One region of the Leucobacter chromiireducens genome, then DNA from elsewhere that is predicted to be linked to it. Evidence: predicted binding sites of a transcription regulator. Region 1 holds the regulator's gene; the other holds the start of a gene.

Region 1 (7,747 bases):
CCTGCTCGATCCAGTCCATTGCCGCGTCGACGGGGCTCCCGTAGTTCGTCTCCGTGCCGGCCTCGCCCTGCGTGAGGCGAACTGCCTTGCCATCGACCATGTCGATTGCGGGCAGCAGCTGCAGTTTGGGGCCCTCGGTGAACTCGCTCATGTGTGGTGTGCTCCTTGTATGGGTCAGAACGTCGCGATCCAGTTGCGCAGCAACTGGATGCCGGCTTCCCCGGACTTCTCCGGGTGGAACTGGGTGGCGCAGAGCGGTCCGTTCTCAACGGCGGCGATGAACCGTTCGCCGTGCTCAGACCACGTGACGCGCGGCTTCGTGGCGGCGGTGCGGCCCTCGATCGACCACTCGGTCGCCGCGTTCGAGTGCACGAAGTAGAACCGCTCGTCGGCGATGCCGGCAAAGAGCTTCGAGTCCTCGGGCGCCGAGACCGTGTTCCACCCCATGTGTGGAAGTACAGGAGCGCGCAGTTCGCGCACCGTTCCCGGCCACTGGTCGAGCCCTTCGGTCTCCTGGCCGCGCTCGATCCCGCGCTCGAACATCACCTGCAGGCCGACACAGATTCCCAGGACCGGACGCCCGCCCGCGAGCCTGCGGTCGATCAGCTCGTCACCGCGCACGGCGCGCAGCTGCTGCATGACCGCGTCGAACGCGCCAACACCGGGGACCAACAGCCCGTCGGCGTCCTGGACGGCGCGCGGGTCGCGCGTGAGCTCCACGGTTGCGCCCGCCGCGGCGAGCGCTTTGACGGCCGAATGAACGTTGCCCGAGCCGTAGTCGAGCACAGCGACGCGGGGGCTCGCCCCTGCGTCTGCGCTCACAGCGCGCCCTTGGTCGACGGTACGCCGGTGACGAGCGGGTCGAGCGCCTTCGCCTGGCGGAACGCGCGCGCGAATGCCTTGAATTCGGCCTCTGCAATGTGGTGCGGGTCGCGGCCCTCGATGAGCTTCAGGTGCACCGTGAGGCGCGCGTTCAGCGTGAGCGCCTCGAAGAAGTGCCGCACCATTGACCCGGTGTAGTGGCCACCGATGAGGTGGAATTCGAAGCCCGCGGGCTCCCCCGAGTGCACGAGGTAGGGTCGGCCGGAGATATCGACAACTGCCTGCGCGAGCGCTTCATCGAGGGGCACCAGCGCATCGCCGTAGCGCGAGATGCCGCGCTTGTCGCCGAGCGCGGCGAGCAGCGCCTGGCCGAGCAGAATGCCCGTGTCTTCGACCGTGTGGTGCACGTCGATCTCGACATCTCCCTGCGCACGGACCGTGAGGTCGGTGAGCGAGTGGCGGGCGAAGGCCGTGAGCATGTGGTCGAAGAACGGAACCCCGGTCTGAATGTCGGAGGCACCGGTGCCGTCGAGGTCAAGGCTCAGGCTGATCTGGGACTCGCTCGTGGAGCGCTCGAGCGAGGCCGTGCGTGTAGCTGCGGTCATGCCGCCAGTCTATCCGGGTTCGCGATCAGCCCGTGGTCGCGCGCTCACGCCGACGTCGCAGCACGTAGACGGTGAGCCACACCGCAACCAGCAGCACGAAGACGAGACCGACGATCCAGCCCGGCACGGCGTTCGCCCAGCTCATCACCTGAGCTTCGAGGTTTGCCTGCGCTGTTGCGCCGAGCACCCCGCCCAACGAGGTTGTGCCCTGGGTGATGAGCAGCAGCACACCGATCGCGATCGTGAGGAGACCACCAACGATGTTTGTCCAGGCGTTCCGCCAGCGCCCGATGACCAGTTCGCGCGGACGTACCAGCTTCCGCACTGCGGGAACTCGGTCCCAGAGCACGGCGAGGAGCAGCAGCGGCACCGTCATCCCTGCGGCGAACACGAGCAGCACGAGGCCGCCGAGCAACGGGTTGCCGCCGAACGCTGCGAAGGCGAGCGCTGCGCCGAGGAGCGGCCCCGCGCACACGCCGGCGAGCCCGTACACCGTGCCGAGCGCAAACACGGACGCGATCGATGCGCTCTTCGCTCCCTGCTGCGGGATCATCCCTGGCAGGCGCACCCCAAAGAGCATCGCGAGGCCGAGCACGATGACCAGCGCTGAGACGACCGTCACGAGCGCAAAACGATGCTGGTTCACCCAGGCGCCCAGTGTGCCCGCGAGCAATCCGAGCGGCACGAGCGCGGTCGCGAGCCCGAGGAAGAAGACCCCAGTGCGCGCGAGGAGGGCTCCCGGGCTCGAAAACGCGTAGGCGAAGAAGGCGGGCAGCAGCATCACCGAGCATGGGCTGAGGAGCGTCAGCACGCCGCCAAGAAAGGCGCCGAGCAGGCTCAACGACATCAGGCGTCCACCGCCCAGACGATACTTCCCTGCTCGGTGGCCCGGGCTGTTCGCGTCACTTGGCGGCGTCCACTGCCTCGTCGAGCAGCGCACGGAACGTCTCGACGGGCTGCGCCCCGCTCAGGGCCTGGCCGTCGACCGCAAAGAATGGGACGCCGGTGACACCCAGCTGCTGCGCCTGCGCGGTGCTCTGCGCGACGGCGTCCTGCAGATCGCTGCGGGTCATGTCGGCCTCGAACTTGGCAAGATCAGGGACACCCACCTGCTTCGCGAAGCCGAGAAGCTCCTCAGCGGGAAGTTCCGGGTGCCCACTCTCGGGAGCGGCCTCGTAGATGGCCTGCACGAACTCCACGTACTTGCCCTGTTCGCCCGCTGCACGAGCGGCAACCGCAGCGCGCGTGGACTGCTCGCCAAAGAATGCGACATCGTGCAACTCGATGCGCACCTTTCCGGTATTCACATATTCTTCGATGAGCACCGGCAATGTGTCGCGCGAATACACCGCACAGAACGGGCACCGGAAGTCGATCCACTCACTCATCACAACCGGCGCGTCAACATCACCGATCGCCATGGTGTCGGCGGGGTCCCGACGCTCAATGCTCTGCGCATCCGGCTGCTCCGCGCTCTCACCCTCGGCATTCGCGCCGGTGGCAGCGCCCGCAGCTCCGGCCGAGCCACCGCCCTGCGCCAGCTGCACACCGCCGAACACGAGCCCGATGATGGCGATCGCACCGAGGGCGATGTTCAGGGTGCGGGAGCGGCGCAGCTTCCGTTCAAGCTCGTGACGGGGCAGTGCTTCGGGTGGCTGAGGCATACCCCCAGGCTATCCGGCCACTTCGCGGCGGGCTCAGTGTGCTCCCAGATTCGGCACACACTCGGACAGCCATCGCGTGAAGAGCGGGGCCCCACGGAACGAGGCCCCGCTCCGCGAAACGCGAGACCTACGCCTGCGCACCGCCTGGACCGAGCTGAGTGATCGCGTCGATCAGGATGGTCGTCTCCGCCGGCGTTCCCGCGGTGATGCGCAGGTGGCCCGGGATACTGAGGTTTCGGATCAGGATGCCCTGCGCACGCAGCGCTTCGAACGTCGCCGCGGGATCTGTGAAGCCCCCGACCAGCAAGAAGTTTGCCCCCGACGGGTGGACCTCGTATCCCAGCGCGCGCAACGCGGACGCGAGCCGATCGCGCTCGGAACGAATCTCCGCAACCGCGCCCAGCATGGCGTCCGAGTGCCGTAGCGCAGCCGTCGCAGCCGCCTGCGTCAGCGCGGACAGGTGATAGGGCAGACGCACCAAGCGCAGCGCGTCGATGACGGCGGCGTCGGCTGCGAGATACCCCAGGCGCACACCCGCGAAGGCGAACGCCTTGCTCATGGTGCGCGACACCAGCAGGCGCGGGCGGCCGGGCAGAAGCGCCACAGCGCTCTCGGTGTCCGCATCGAACTCCTGATACGCCTCATCGACAATGAGCACCCCGTCGAAGGCGTCGTACGCCGCACGGATAACCTCGCGGTCGAGCACGGTTCCCGTGGGGTTGTTCGGGCCGCACAGAATCACGATGTTCGGCTGGTGCTCCGCAATGGCAGCGATCACCAGCTCGGGCGTGAGCGCGTAGTCCGCGGGCCGCGGCACATCGATCCACGTTGTGTCGGTGCCCGCGGCAAGCAGGGGGTACATCGAGTACGTGGGACTGAAGCTCAGCAGCGACCGCCCGGGGCCGCCAAATGCCTGGAGCACTTGCTGGAGCACCTCGTTCGAGCCGTTAGCGGCCCACACCTGCTCCGGGGCCAATCCGTGTCCGAGGTAGCTCGCGAGCGCCTGGCGCAGTCCCATGAACTCGCGATCGGGGTACCGGTTCACGCCGCGCACGGCTTCGGCAAGGGAGCTCACGATGTCGGCGATGACTTCGTCGGGGATGGGATGCGTGTTCTCGTTGACGTTCAGACTGACGGGCACCGGATCCTGCGGTGCGCCGTAGGGCTCTTGCCCGACAAGATTGTCGCGGAGGGGGAGGTCACTGAGGCTGGTCACCACACCAGTCTAGTTTCGAAACGCGCCTGCGTCGTTGGGGCGCGAGCAGGCGGGCTACTCAGTCAGGCCGAGCTCTGCTGCCGGGATAGTCTGCGGATCCCCCGCGTAGCGGAGCGGCACCGCGAGGGGCTGGCCCACATCGACGCCAGACTCGGTGAGCTGGTTCAGCTGCACGATCTCGCTGACGAGATCACGCGGATCCGCCGACGGATCGAGCTGAGTGGCGATCTCCCACAGCGAGGAGCCGGGTGCCACCACGACGTAAGAAAACTCTTGGCCAGCGCCGGCCGTATCGGACGCGCTCGCCTGCGGAGCAGCGAACGTCGCGAGAAGCGCCAGCACACCGGCCACGAGCACCGTAGCGAGCGTTCCCAGCACCACACGTCCGCGGCGGGTCAAGCGCAGTCGAGTGACCGCGGGCACGGAAGAAGCGGTGACCTCAGCCACGGGAGCGATCGATACACCTGCGCTGATCCGGGATCCTGCGAGAGTTGCGGCACTCATGGGACTTCCTTTCGTCGCGACGCCCGCGAAGGCCAGCGCCATGCGAACATCTGTTTCGAATATATCTTCGAGTATTCGAAACCGCAAGCCCGTGTTCGAAGATCAGTTTCGATCTTTTCCCACGACACTCGAACAGATGTTTGCCCCTGTTCCCAGCGCGCGGCTAGGGTTTCGTTCAACGAGACCACTGAACCAGGCACCACTGACATTCGGTTTTCACCGCCCCCGCCCCGCCCCTCCGGGCTCGAAAGGACAGCCATGAGCGACGCCGCAGCGCCACAGACCCGGAAGCCTCTGAGCGAGAAGCAGCAAGCCATCCTTGAGTTCATCGCGCGCTCCGTCGAGTCGCGCGGCTATCCCCCGAGCATGCGCGAGATTGGCGACGCAGTGGGCCTCTCCTCACTCTCGAGCGTCACACATCAGCTCAGCCGCTTGGAGCTGGGCGGCTACATCCGGCGTGATCCCAATCGACCCCGCGCCCTAGAGATCCTTGTCGAGCTCGCGAGCACGAGCGACGCGATCGCGGACACCCCGGGTCAGCAGGTCGAGGAGGCTGCGTACGTACCGCTCGTTGGGCAGATTGCCGCGGGCGTTCCGATCACCGCAGACCAGCAAGTGGAGGAGATCGTGCCGCTCCCCCGCCAACTCGTCGGCGACGGGCAGCTCTTCATGCTTCGCGTCGTGGGCGAGTCCATGATCGACGCGGCGATCTGCGATGGCGACTTTGTTGTGGTGCGCCAGCAGCGCGAGGCAGAGAACGGCGACATCGTTGCCGCAATGCTTGACGGAGAAGCGACCGTGAAGGTGTTCCGCCGCCGCGACGGTCACACGTGGCTACTTCCCCGCAACAGCGCTTTCGAACCGATTGTTGGCGACCACGCCGAGGTGCTCGGCAAGGTCGTCGCGGTGTTCCGCTCGGTCTAACCGCCACACGCAAGATGGGCCGCCCCGGCTTCCGGGGTGGCCCTTTTTGCGTGTCATGTCCACTCGTCTTGATTTGTTGTATCGAGTCTATTTAGTATGACGTCATGACTTCCCTCACCCTCACCCGGCCCCCAGGAACTCCCGCTCCGCACCGTGTACGCGCTCCCGGCCACCGGCTGCGGGTCGAAGGTCCTGGTTCCGAGCCCGTTCCGTACGAGCGCGGCCTCCGCCTTCAGGACGAGGCGGTCGCGCGGCTCACCGACCGCATCGATCACGGGACGCTGATCCTGCTCGAGCACTCCCCCGTGTACACCGCGGGCCGTCGGGCCGACCCGGCGGAGTATCCGCAGGACGGCACCCCGGTCGTGCCGGTCAACCGTGGCGGGCGCGTGACCTGGCATGGGCCGGGTCAGCTCGTGGCGTACCCCATCGTCCGACTCGCCCCTGGCGTGGGCGTCGTTGACTGCGTGCGCGCGCTCGAGGGCGCACTGATCAGCACGGCCGCTGCATTTGGTGTGTGCGGGGAGCGCATCGCTGGGCGCGCAGGTGCGTGGTCCACGCCTCCACACCCCGGAGCCACCGCCGTCAAATTCGGCCAGGTGGGGATTCACGCGAGCGCCGGGATCATCACCCACGGCGTCGCCCTCAACTGCAGCAACTCACTTGAGCCATTCGAGGGCTTTGTACCGTGCGGGATCACCGACGCGGGTGTCAGCACGCTGAGCGCACTCGCCGGCACGCAGGTCACGCCGGCCGACGCTGCGCCAATCCTGCGGGCCGAACTACTCCTCGCGCTCGCGGAGCTCACCGCATGAGCGCCCGAATACTCCCCTCGACCGGCACGCGGCCTGAGCCCGAAGGCCGGAAGCTGCTGCGTGTAGAAGCGCGCAATGCGCAGACGCCCATCGAGCGGAAGCCTGAGTGGATCAAGACCCGCGCACGCTCCGGCCCGGAGTACCGTGACGTGCGCGATCTCGTCCAGTCCGAGGGGCTCCACACCGTGTGCCAGGAGGCTGGCTGCCCCAACATCTACGAGTGCTGGGAAGACCGCGAAGCCACGTTCCTCATCGGCGGATCCATCTGCACGCGGCGCTGTGACTTCTGCATGATCACGTCCGGCAAACCGCTGCCGCTCGACACCGACGAGCCGCGCCGCGTCGCTGAGTCTGTGCGCACGATGGGGCTGCGATACGCGACCATCACGGGCGTGACCCGCGACGATCTCCCCGACACGGGTGCCTGGCTGTACGCGGAGACGATTCGCCAGATTCATGCGCTGAACCCGGGATCCGGGGTCGAAGTGCTCGTCGACGATCTCGGCGGCCGGCCGGACGGGCTCGCGCAGGTGTTTGCGGCGCAGCCCGAAGTGTTCGCGCACAACCTCGAGACTGTGCCCCGCATCTTCCGACGCATACGTCCGGGCTTTCGCTACGAACGCTCGCTCGAGGTCATTGCCGAGGGCCGCAGCGCGGGGATGATCACGAAGTCGAACCTCATCCTGGGGATGGGTGAGACTCGCGCGGAGATCTCCGCGACCATGCACGAGCTGCGCGACGCGGGCTGCGACATCCTCACGCTCACGCAGTACCTGCGCCCCTCGAGCCTCCACCACCCCATTGATCGCTGGGTGCGGCCCGAAGAGTTTGTCGAGCTGAAGGCCGAGGCGGATGCGCTCGGCTTCGCCGGAGTCCTTGCGGGTCCCCTCGTGCGGTCCTCCTACCGCGCGGGCCGCCTGTGGGCGGAGACGATGCTCCGCACAGGACGGGAGGTGCCCCCGCAGCTGCAGCACCTCGCAGAGCGCGCCGCCGCGGACTTCCCGCAGGCGGTGTAGCGCGGCGCCTCCTCGCCCCGACCGCTCGCGCTATCCGAGCGGCGACGGGGTGAGGAGGTTCAGCTCGCGCAGCACCGCGAGTACCTGCTCGTGGCGGTTGAACGTATACAGGTGCACAGAGGGTGCGCCGCCCGCGAGCAACGCGCGCGCAAGCTCGACCGTGTGCTCGACGCCCAGCTCC
Region 2 (7,747 bases), 500 kb from region 1:
TCGAGAAGGACTCCTCCGTGAACGCGGAGGTAGAACGGCTGCGTCACTCTACGACGAACGCGCTCCTCAGTCGGCGTGACACCGTCGTCGTCTCGACCGTCTCGTGCATCTACGGTCTCGGCAAGCCCGAGGAGTACTACGAGGCAATGGTGCCGCTCGTGGTGGGGGACGTGCTGAATCGCGATGTGCTCCTGCGGCGCTTCGTGGACATGCAGTACCAGCGCAACGACATCGAGTTTGTGCGCGGCAACTTCCGCGTTCGGGGCGACACGGTCGAGATCATCCCGATGTACGAGGAGCTCGCGATCCGCATCGAGTTCTTCGGTGACGAGATCGAGGCGCTGTACTACCTACACCCAGTCACGGGCGATGTGATCAAGCAGGTCGAGACCGTCTCGGTGTTCCCCGGCTCGCACTACGTTGCAAGCCGCGAGGTGATGAACCGAGCGATGGGCACCATCTCCGACGAGCTCGACGCTCGGCTCGACGAGCTGAAGCGACAGAACAAGCTGGTAGAAGAGCAGCGGCTGCGCATGCGCACCACCTTTGACCTCGAGATGATGGAACAGATCGGGTTCTGCTCGGGCATCGAGAACTACTCGCGTCACATCGACGGACGTGAGAAGGGCGAGGCGCCGCACTGCTTGCTCGACTACTTCCCGGACGATTTCCTGGTGGTCATCGACGAGTCGCACGTCACGGTGCCGCAGATCGGTGCGATGTATGAGGGCGATGCATCACGCAAGCGCACGCTCGTCGATCATGGGTTCCGGCTGCCGAGCGCGCTCGACAACCGGCCGCTCACCTTCGGCGAGTTCAACGATCGGGTGGGCCAGATCGTGTATCTGTCGGCCACCCCGGGCAAGTACGAGCTCGAGCGGGCAGACGGCATCGTTGAGCAGATCATCCGCCCGACCGGATTGATCGACCCCGAAATCATTGTGAAGCCGAGTGAGGGGCAGATCGATGATCTGCTCGAGGAAGTGCGCGTCCGAGCAGAGCGCGATGAGCGCGTGCTCGTCACGACCCTCACGAAGAAGATGGCCGAGCAGCTCACCACCTTCATGGAGGAGGCGGGGGTGCGCGTGCGCTACTTGCACTCCGATGTCGATACGCTGCGCCGCGTCGAGTTGCTGACCGAGCTACGCGCGGGGGTCTACGACGTGCTCGTCGGCATCAACCTGCTGCGTGAGGGCCTCGACCTGCCCGAGGTCTCGCTGGTGGCGATCCTCGACGCCGACAAGGAGGGGTTCCTCCGCTCCAGTACCTCGCTCATTCAGACGATCGGCCGCGCGGCACGAAACGTTTCCGGGCAAGTGCACATGTACGCCGACAAGATCACCCGCTCCATGCGCGAAGCAATTGACGAGACGAATCGTCGTCGCGAGATCCAGGTCGCGTACAACACGGAGCACGGCATCGATCCACAGCCGCTGCGCAAGAAGATCGGCGACATCACCGAGATGCTCGCGCGAGAGGCTGCTGACACGGAGGACGTGCTCTCACGGACGGGCGCGCATTCCCAGCGCAAGGGCGATTCGCCGCAGCGTGCGAAGGGCAAGGCCGCGGCGCGCGCCGGCGCGATCGCGGCCGAGGGCTCGGCGAAGCTTGAGGAGCTGATCGGTGATCTCACAGAGCAGATGCTCGCGGCCGCCGAGGAGCTGAAGTTTGAGCTCGCGGCGCGACTGCGCGACGAGGTGTCTGAGCTGAAGCGAGAGCTGCGGAGCATGGACGCCGCCGGGCACCTCTAAGCGCTCGGCGCGGTCGTGTACCACGAACTCCGAGTCCCCGCAGTGGGGACGCTCTGGTGGGCTCACGCGGAGCATCCAGCGTCATTCTCTGATGGTGAGGCTGGTGGGGCGACTGGTGGAGAGGCTGGCGGTCGGATCATCGCGGCGGATGGGAGCGCCGACCTCATCCTCCGTGATGACTCGCTGCTCGTCGCCGGCCCGTCGACACGCGCTCTCCGCGCGCAGGGATCCCGATCCGGGGTCACCGTGGGGGTGCGCTTTGACCCCGGGGCTGCCGGCCTCGCGCTCTCGCAGTCCGCGGCGCCGCTTCGCGATGCGCAGCTCGCCGGGACGGCGGTGCTCAGCCCGCTACAGCTGCGCTCCGCGCTGAGTCTCCTCCGGCGTGTCCGTGGCGCGGTTGTAGAAGCAGGTCAGGCGGGCGACACGGCCTCCCGCCTGCCCGGTGAGGCGCAAGCTCGTGCGGTTCAGGCTGCAGCGGCCGCGTTGCAGCTCGCCTACGCTCCCGTGCTCGCGGAGCAGCGGCACTGGCGCTCCGCGGTGCGCAGCGCAGCGGCGAGTGGCGCCCCCGCGGCTGCGGTGGCGGGTGAGTTCGGGGTGTCCGAGCGCCACTTTCGACGGCGGATGACGGAGGACTTCGGCTACGGATTCACGAGCCTGCGACGGGTGCTCCGCGCGGAACGCGCGCATGAGCTGCTCCGCGGCGGAGTGCCGGTTGTGGACGTCGCCGCGCGTGGGGGCTATGCCGACCAGGCTCACCTCACCCGCGAGCTGCGCGACATCGCGGGCACCACCCCGGGGCGAGTCTCACGCTACGCCGCGGGGAGCGGCGCGTAGAGATCGACCGCGTTGCCGTCGGGGTCGTGCACGGTGGCGTAGCGCTGGCCCCACGGCGCATCCCAGGGGGCGGTTGCGGCAGCGGCGGGGAAGCGAGCGGTGACCTCGGCGTACGCGGCATCAACCGCGGCGGGGGAGTCCGCCTCGCACGCGAAGCCGATGCGGCCCGGGCCAGTCGGCAGCACGAAGTCGGGATTGAAGCTGTGGATCGTAGTGAGCGGATCCCACGCGAGCGTGGTACCGCCCGGGAGCGCCACCTCCACGTGGGGTTCCGCGTCGAGCCCCTCGGGAATGTCGAGACCAAGCGTGCGATAAAAGGCGAGCGAGGCCGAGAGGTCGCTCGTGACGATGCCGATGAAGTTCAGTGCGAGTGTCATGCGGCAAGCGTACGCTCACGCGTGATGGCCGTCTTGAAGAAAACGGCCATCACGCGTTCGTGAGCGCGGGTGCTCACGCGGCGCAGAAGACCAGGCGCCCCGAAAAGTTCAGACCTGGCCGATCGGCTCGCGCTTCTCCGCCTGGAAAGCGTCCTCACGACGGCCGTAGGCCCAGTACGGCGAAAGGGACAGCTGTGCGCGGTCCAGGCCGCGCTCGTCGGTGAAGTACGGCCGCAGCGCCTTCATCGCCCCCCGCTCGCCGTGCACGAACACCTGCACACGGCCGGGCAGCCACGTTGCAGCGCGTACCGCATCGACAAGCACTGTTGAGGTGCCGGCTTCGGCGTCACCGCGATGCAGCCAGGTGACGTTGATTCCGGTGGGGGCGTCGAGGGAAAGCTCGTCCTCCGGGCCGCCCACCTCGATGAGAGCGGTGCCGACCGCGTCGCGCGGCATGGCCTCAAGCGCCGCCGCGATCGCGGGGATGGCGGCCTCATCGCCCGCCAGGAGGTGCCAATCCGCGGTGGGGTCGGGGGCATAGCCACCGCCGATGCCACGGAGAACGACAGCGTCGCCCGGCTGCGCGCGGTCAGCCCAGGGCCCTGCGACTCCCGCTTCGCCGTGGGTCACGAAGTCGATCCAAATCTCGCCGGCGTCGAGATCAAAGCGCCGGATCGAGTAGGTGCGCGTCGAGGGCATCTGCTCCGGGCTCAGTTCCTCCCGCAGCGCATCGAGATCGTACGGCGGTTTCAGCGGCGTATCGGGCTGCGTGAACAGCATCTTGCTGTACGCGTCCGTCTTTCCGTTCGGCTCAATCTGCGCGACCCCTGGACCGCCGGCGACGATGCGCACGAGGTGACGGGAGAGCTGAACGCGTTCGAGCACCTCGAGTACGATTTGCGGCCGCGCGGTGCGTGCGGCGCGCGTCGGCGCTGCTGCTGCTGCGGGAGCGGCGGCGGGGGACTCGGGAGTGCTCATGGGGACCTCAATCGTCTGATGTTTGTGCACCCTCCACCCTGTCACACCCGTATGTTTCCTGCCAGGGTGGGGCACGGGAAGCCCCTCATGCGCGAGATCGGTTCGCTCAGGGCGTCGCGAGCGCCGCGCGACCCATCGCACATATGTTCGAATTTCCAGTCAGTGCAGCATAAGATGGTGGGGTGAGCTCGAAGAACCCCGCACCGATCCGTTCCTCCGCCGCCCACGCGCAGATCAGCGTGCAGGGCGCCCGCGTGCATAACCTGCAGAACGTGGATTTGGCGATCCCGCGCGACTCGATGGTCGTGTTCACCGGCCTCTCGGGGAGCGGGAAGTCGAGCCTTGCGTTCGACACGATCTTCGCCGAGGGGCAGCGCCGCTATGTCGAGTCGCTGAGCGCGTACGCCCGGCAGTTCCTAGGTCAGGTGGATCGCCCCGACGTTGATTTCATCGAGGGGTTGAGCCCCGCGGTGTCCATCGACCAGAAGTCAACGAATCGCAACCCGCGCTCTACCGTGGGCACGATTACCGAGATCTATGACTACATGCGACTGCTCTGGGCGCGCATCGGCGTGCCGCACTGTGCGGTGTGCGGCGAACGCATCGCGTCGCAGACCGTGCAGCAGATCGCTGATCAGCTGATGGAGCTCGAGGAGCGCACGCGTTTCCAGGTGCTTGCCCCGGTGGTGAGTAAGAAGAAGGGCGAGTTCGTCGACCTCTTCCAGGACCTCGCGGCGAGCGGTTACTCGCGCGCGCACGTGGATGGCGAGCTCATTCAGCTGTCCGACCCGCCGAAGCTGAAGAAGCAGATCAAACACGATATCTCAGTGGTGATCGACCGCCTGGTCGCGGGCCCTGAGGTCCTCGGCCGGTTGACCGACTCCCTAGAGACCGCACTGCGCCTGTCCGGGGGACTCGTCACGATTGACTTCGTTGACCGTGAAGCCGGGGCGGCGGATCGCACCCAACTCTTCTCCGAGCACCTGTCGTGCCCGAACCAGCACCCCGTGCAGCTCACCGAGATCGAGCCGCGCACCTTTTCCTTCAACGCGCCCTTCGGTGCCTGCAGTACCTGCTCCGGTCTCGGAACTAGCATGTCGGTCGACGATGACCTCGTGCTCGGTGATCCCGAGCTGTCGATTGGCGAGGGCGTCATCATCCCGTGGACGAGCCAAGGCAAGAGCCTCTACCAGTACTACGAGAAGCTGTTGATCGGTCTCGCGAACGATCTCGAGTTCTCGCTTGATACGCCCTGGGGTGAATTGAGTGACGAGGTGCGCGAAGCGGTGCTTCACGGCAATAACTTCAAGGTCAACGTGCGCTGGAAGAACCGCTTCGGCCGTGAGGTGAAGTACTCCTCGGGGTTTGAAGGCGTGATCCCGTTCATCGAGCGGCAGTACGCCGAAGCCGAGAGCGACACGAAGCGCGATCGGTGGTCCGAGTTCCTCCGTGAGGTGCCCTGCCACGCTTGCAACGGTCAGCGGCTGAAGCCCGAGGTGCTTGCGGTCACGGTCAACGAGCAGTCGATCGCGGGGGTGGGCGAATTCAGCCTGAGCGACGCGAAGCGCTTCTTCGACGAGGTGACGCTCTCCGAGCGCGAGGCGAAGATTGCCGCGCAGGTGCTGCGTGAGATCCGACTCCGCTTCGACTTCCTCATCGAGGTGGGGCTCGGCTACCTGACTCTCGCGCGCGGCGCAGGCACACTCTCAGGCGGTGAGGCGCAGCGCATTCGCCTCGCCACGCAGATCGGCTCCGGCCTCACGGGTGTGCTCTACGTGCTCGACGAGCCCTCCATCGGTCTCCACCAGCGAGACAACCGACGCCTGATTGAAACCCTCATCAAGCTGCGCGATCTCGGCAACACGCTCATCGTGGTGGAACACGACGAAGAAACGATCGAGGCCGCCGATTGGATCGTCGACATCGGTCCCGGCGCCGGGGTTGAGGGCGGCACGGTGGTGCACTCAGGTGAGTACGCGGAGCTGATTGCCAACGAGCGATCCATCACCGGTGACTACCTGGCGGGGCGCCGTTCGATCGAGACGCCCAAGAAGCGGCGCAAGCGCGATCGGAAGCGCGAGCTGAAGGTGGTGGGTGCCCGGTCGAACAACCTGCAGAACGTCGATGCCACCTTCCCGCTCGGCGTGATGACTGCGGTGACCGGCGTGTCTGGCTCGGGGAAGTCGACGCTTGTGAACGACATCCTCTACCGGGTGCTCGCGAACCAGCTCAACGGGGCGCGCCTGGTGCCCGGCAAGCACACTCGCATCACCGGTCTGGAGCACCTCGACAAGGTGGTGCACGTCGATCAGGCACCCATCGGTCGGACCCCGCGATCGAACCCCGCGACCTACACCGGTGTGTTCGACAAGATCCGCACGCTGTTCTCAGAGACTCCCGAGGCGAAGACTCGCGGCTATCTCCCGGGTCGCTTCAGCTTCAACGTCAAGGGTGGCCGCTGCGAGGCATGCTCGGGCGATGGCACGCTGAAGATCGAGATGAACTTCCTGCCCGACGTGTACGTCGCGTGCGAGGTGTGCGGTGGTTCGCGCTACAACCGCGAGACCCTCCAGGTGCGCTACAAGGGCAAGAACATCTCCGAGGTGCTCGAGATGCCGATCGCTGAGGCGGAGGAGTTCTTCAAGCCGATCTCGTCGATCCACCGCTACATGAAGACGCTCGTCGATGTGGGGCTTGGCTACGTTCGTCTCGGGCAGAGCGCGACGACGCTCTCGGGTGGCGAGGCGCAGCGCGTCAAGCTTGCCACTGAGCTGCAGAAGCGTTCGAACGGCCGCAGCATCTACGTCCTCGACGAGCCCACCACCGGCCTGCACTTCGAAGACGTTCGCAAGCTTCTCCTTGTGCTCAACGGCCTGGTCGATAAGGGCAATACCGTGATTACGATTGAGCACAACCTGGACGTGATCCGGAGCGCAGACTGGATTATCGATCTCGGGCCCGAGGGGGGCTCGGGCGGTGGCACGATCCTTGCCGAGGGGACGCCGGAGCAGCTCGCGAAGCATCCGGAGAGCCACACTGGTCGCTTCCTTGCCGAGGTGCTCGAGGGCTGGGCTGCGAAGTCCGCGCGCGCGGTGGAAGCGAGCGCGAAGGCGAGCGCGTGATCGCCGCCTCAGGGGGCATTGAGGGACCGCACGCAGCCGCCCCGGCCGACGGGGAGCCTGCGGGGAGGAACGCGAGCGCAGATTCTGTGACCTCGGAGATCGGGATCACGGACAACCGCGCGTCGTTCCGGCCTGCGCAGGGCGAGATCCCGACCTCGCCGGGCGTCTATCGCTTCAGCGACAAGTACGGCCGCGTGCTGTACATCGGAAAGGCGAAAAACCTTCGGGCCAGGCTCGCAAACTACTTCCAGCCGCTGCACTCACTCATGCCGCGGACCCGGCGCATGCTGGCGCTCGCGGCGAAACTGGATTGGACCGTTGTCGCCACCGACACCGAGTCTCTCGTGCTCGAGCACACGTGGATCACGGAGTTCAAGCCACCGTTCAACGTCCAGTTCAAGGACGACAAGACCTATCCGTACCTCGCGGTCACCCTGCGCGAGGAGTCGCCGCGGCTGATCATCACCCGCAACGAGAAGATTCGCGGTGCCCGGTATTTCGGCCCGTACCCCAAGGTGTGGGCGCTGCGCGAGACGACGGGGCTGCTGCAGCAGGCGTTTCCGATTCGCACCTGCAACGACGCCGATTACAAACGTGCGATGTCGAGCGGTCGTCCCTGCCTCGCGGGGCAGATCGGCCGGTGCCACGGCCCGTGTTCGCAGCTCATCTCGATTGAGGATCACCG

Evidence for each region. Region 1 encodes LexA, which represses DNA repair genes until DNA is damaged. Its sites were predicted from a motif close to TCGAACANNTGTTCGA; they were not measured.
Region 2: uvrA (excinuclease ABC subunit UvrA) is a predicted target of LexA. The motif match lies at 4,076-4,091, and genes of this name have one in related genera.

What each region holds. Positions count from the first base shown of each region.
Region 1 is NZ_CP197024.1:2,255,009-2,262,755, forward strand. Features, by position in the region: gene priA (bifunctional 1-(5-phosphoribosyl)-5-((5-phosphoribosylamino)methylideneamino)imidazole-4-carboxamide isomerase/phosphoribosylanthranilate isomerase PriA) at 1-151, opposite strand, end outside; gene hisH (imidazole glycerol phosphate synthase subunit HisH) at 175-822, opposite strand; gene hisB (imidazoleglycerol-phosphate dehydratase HisB) at 819-1,427, opposite strand; gene ACR81A_RS10120 (cytochrome c biogenesis CcdA family protein) at 1,453-2,274, opposite strand; gene ACR81A_RS10125 (DsbA family protein) at 2,330-3,091, opposite strand; gene ACR81A_RS10130 (histidinol-phosphate transaminase) at 3,219-4,307, opposite strand; gene ACR81A_RS10135 (LysM peptidoglycan-binding domain-containing protein) at 4,362-4,811, opposite strand; gene lexA (transcriptional repressor LexA) at 5,070-5,735, shown strand; gene lipB (lipoyl(octanoyl) transferase LipB) at 5,840-6,550, shown strand; gene lipA (lipoyl synthase) at 6,547-7,566, shown strand; gene ACR81A_RS10155 (methylenetetrahydrofolate reductase) at 7,597-7,747, opposite strand, start outside.
Region 2 is NZ_CP197024.1:1,759,870-1,767,616, reverse strand. Features, by position in the region: gene uvrB (excinuclease ABC subunit UvrB) at 1-1,751, shown strand, start outside; gene ACR81A_RS07915 (helix-turn-helix domain-containing protein) at 1,767-2,585, shown strand; gene ACR81A_RS07910 (VOC family protein) at 2,561-2,962, opposite strand; gene ACR81A_RS07905 (siderophore-interacting protein) at 3,071-3,940, opposite strand; gene uvrA (excinuclease ABC subunit UvrA) at 4,123-7,062, shown strand; gene uvrC (excinuclease ABC subunit UvrC) at 7,149-7,747, shown strand, end outside.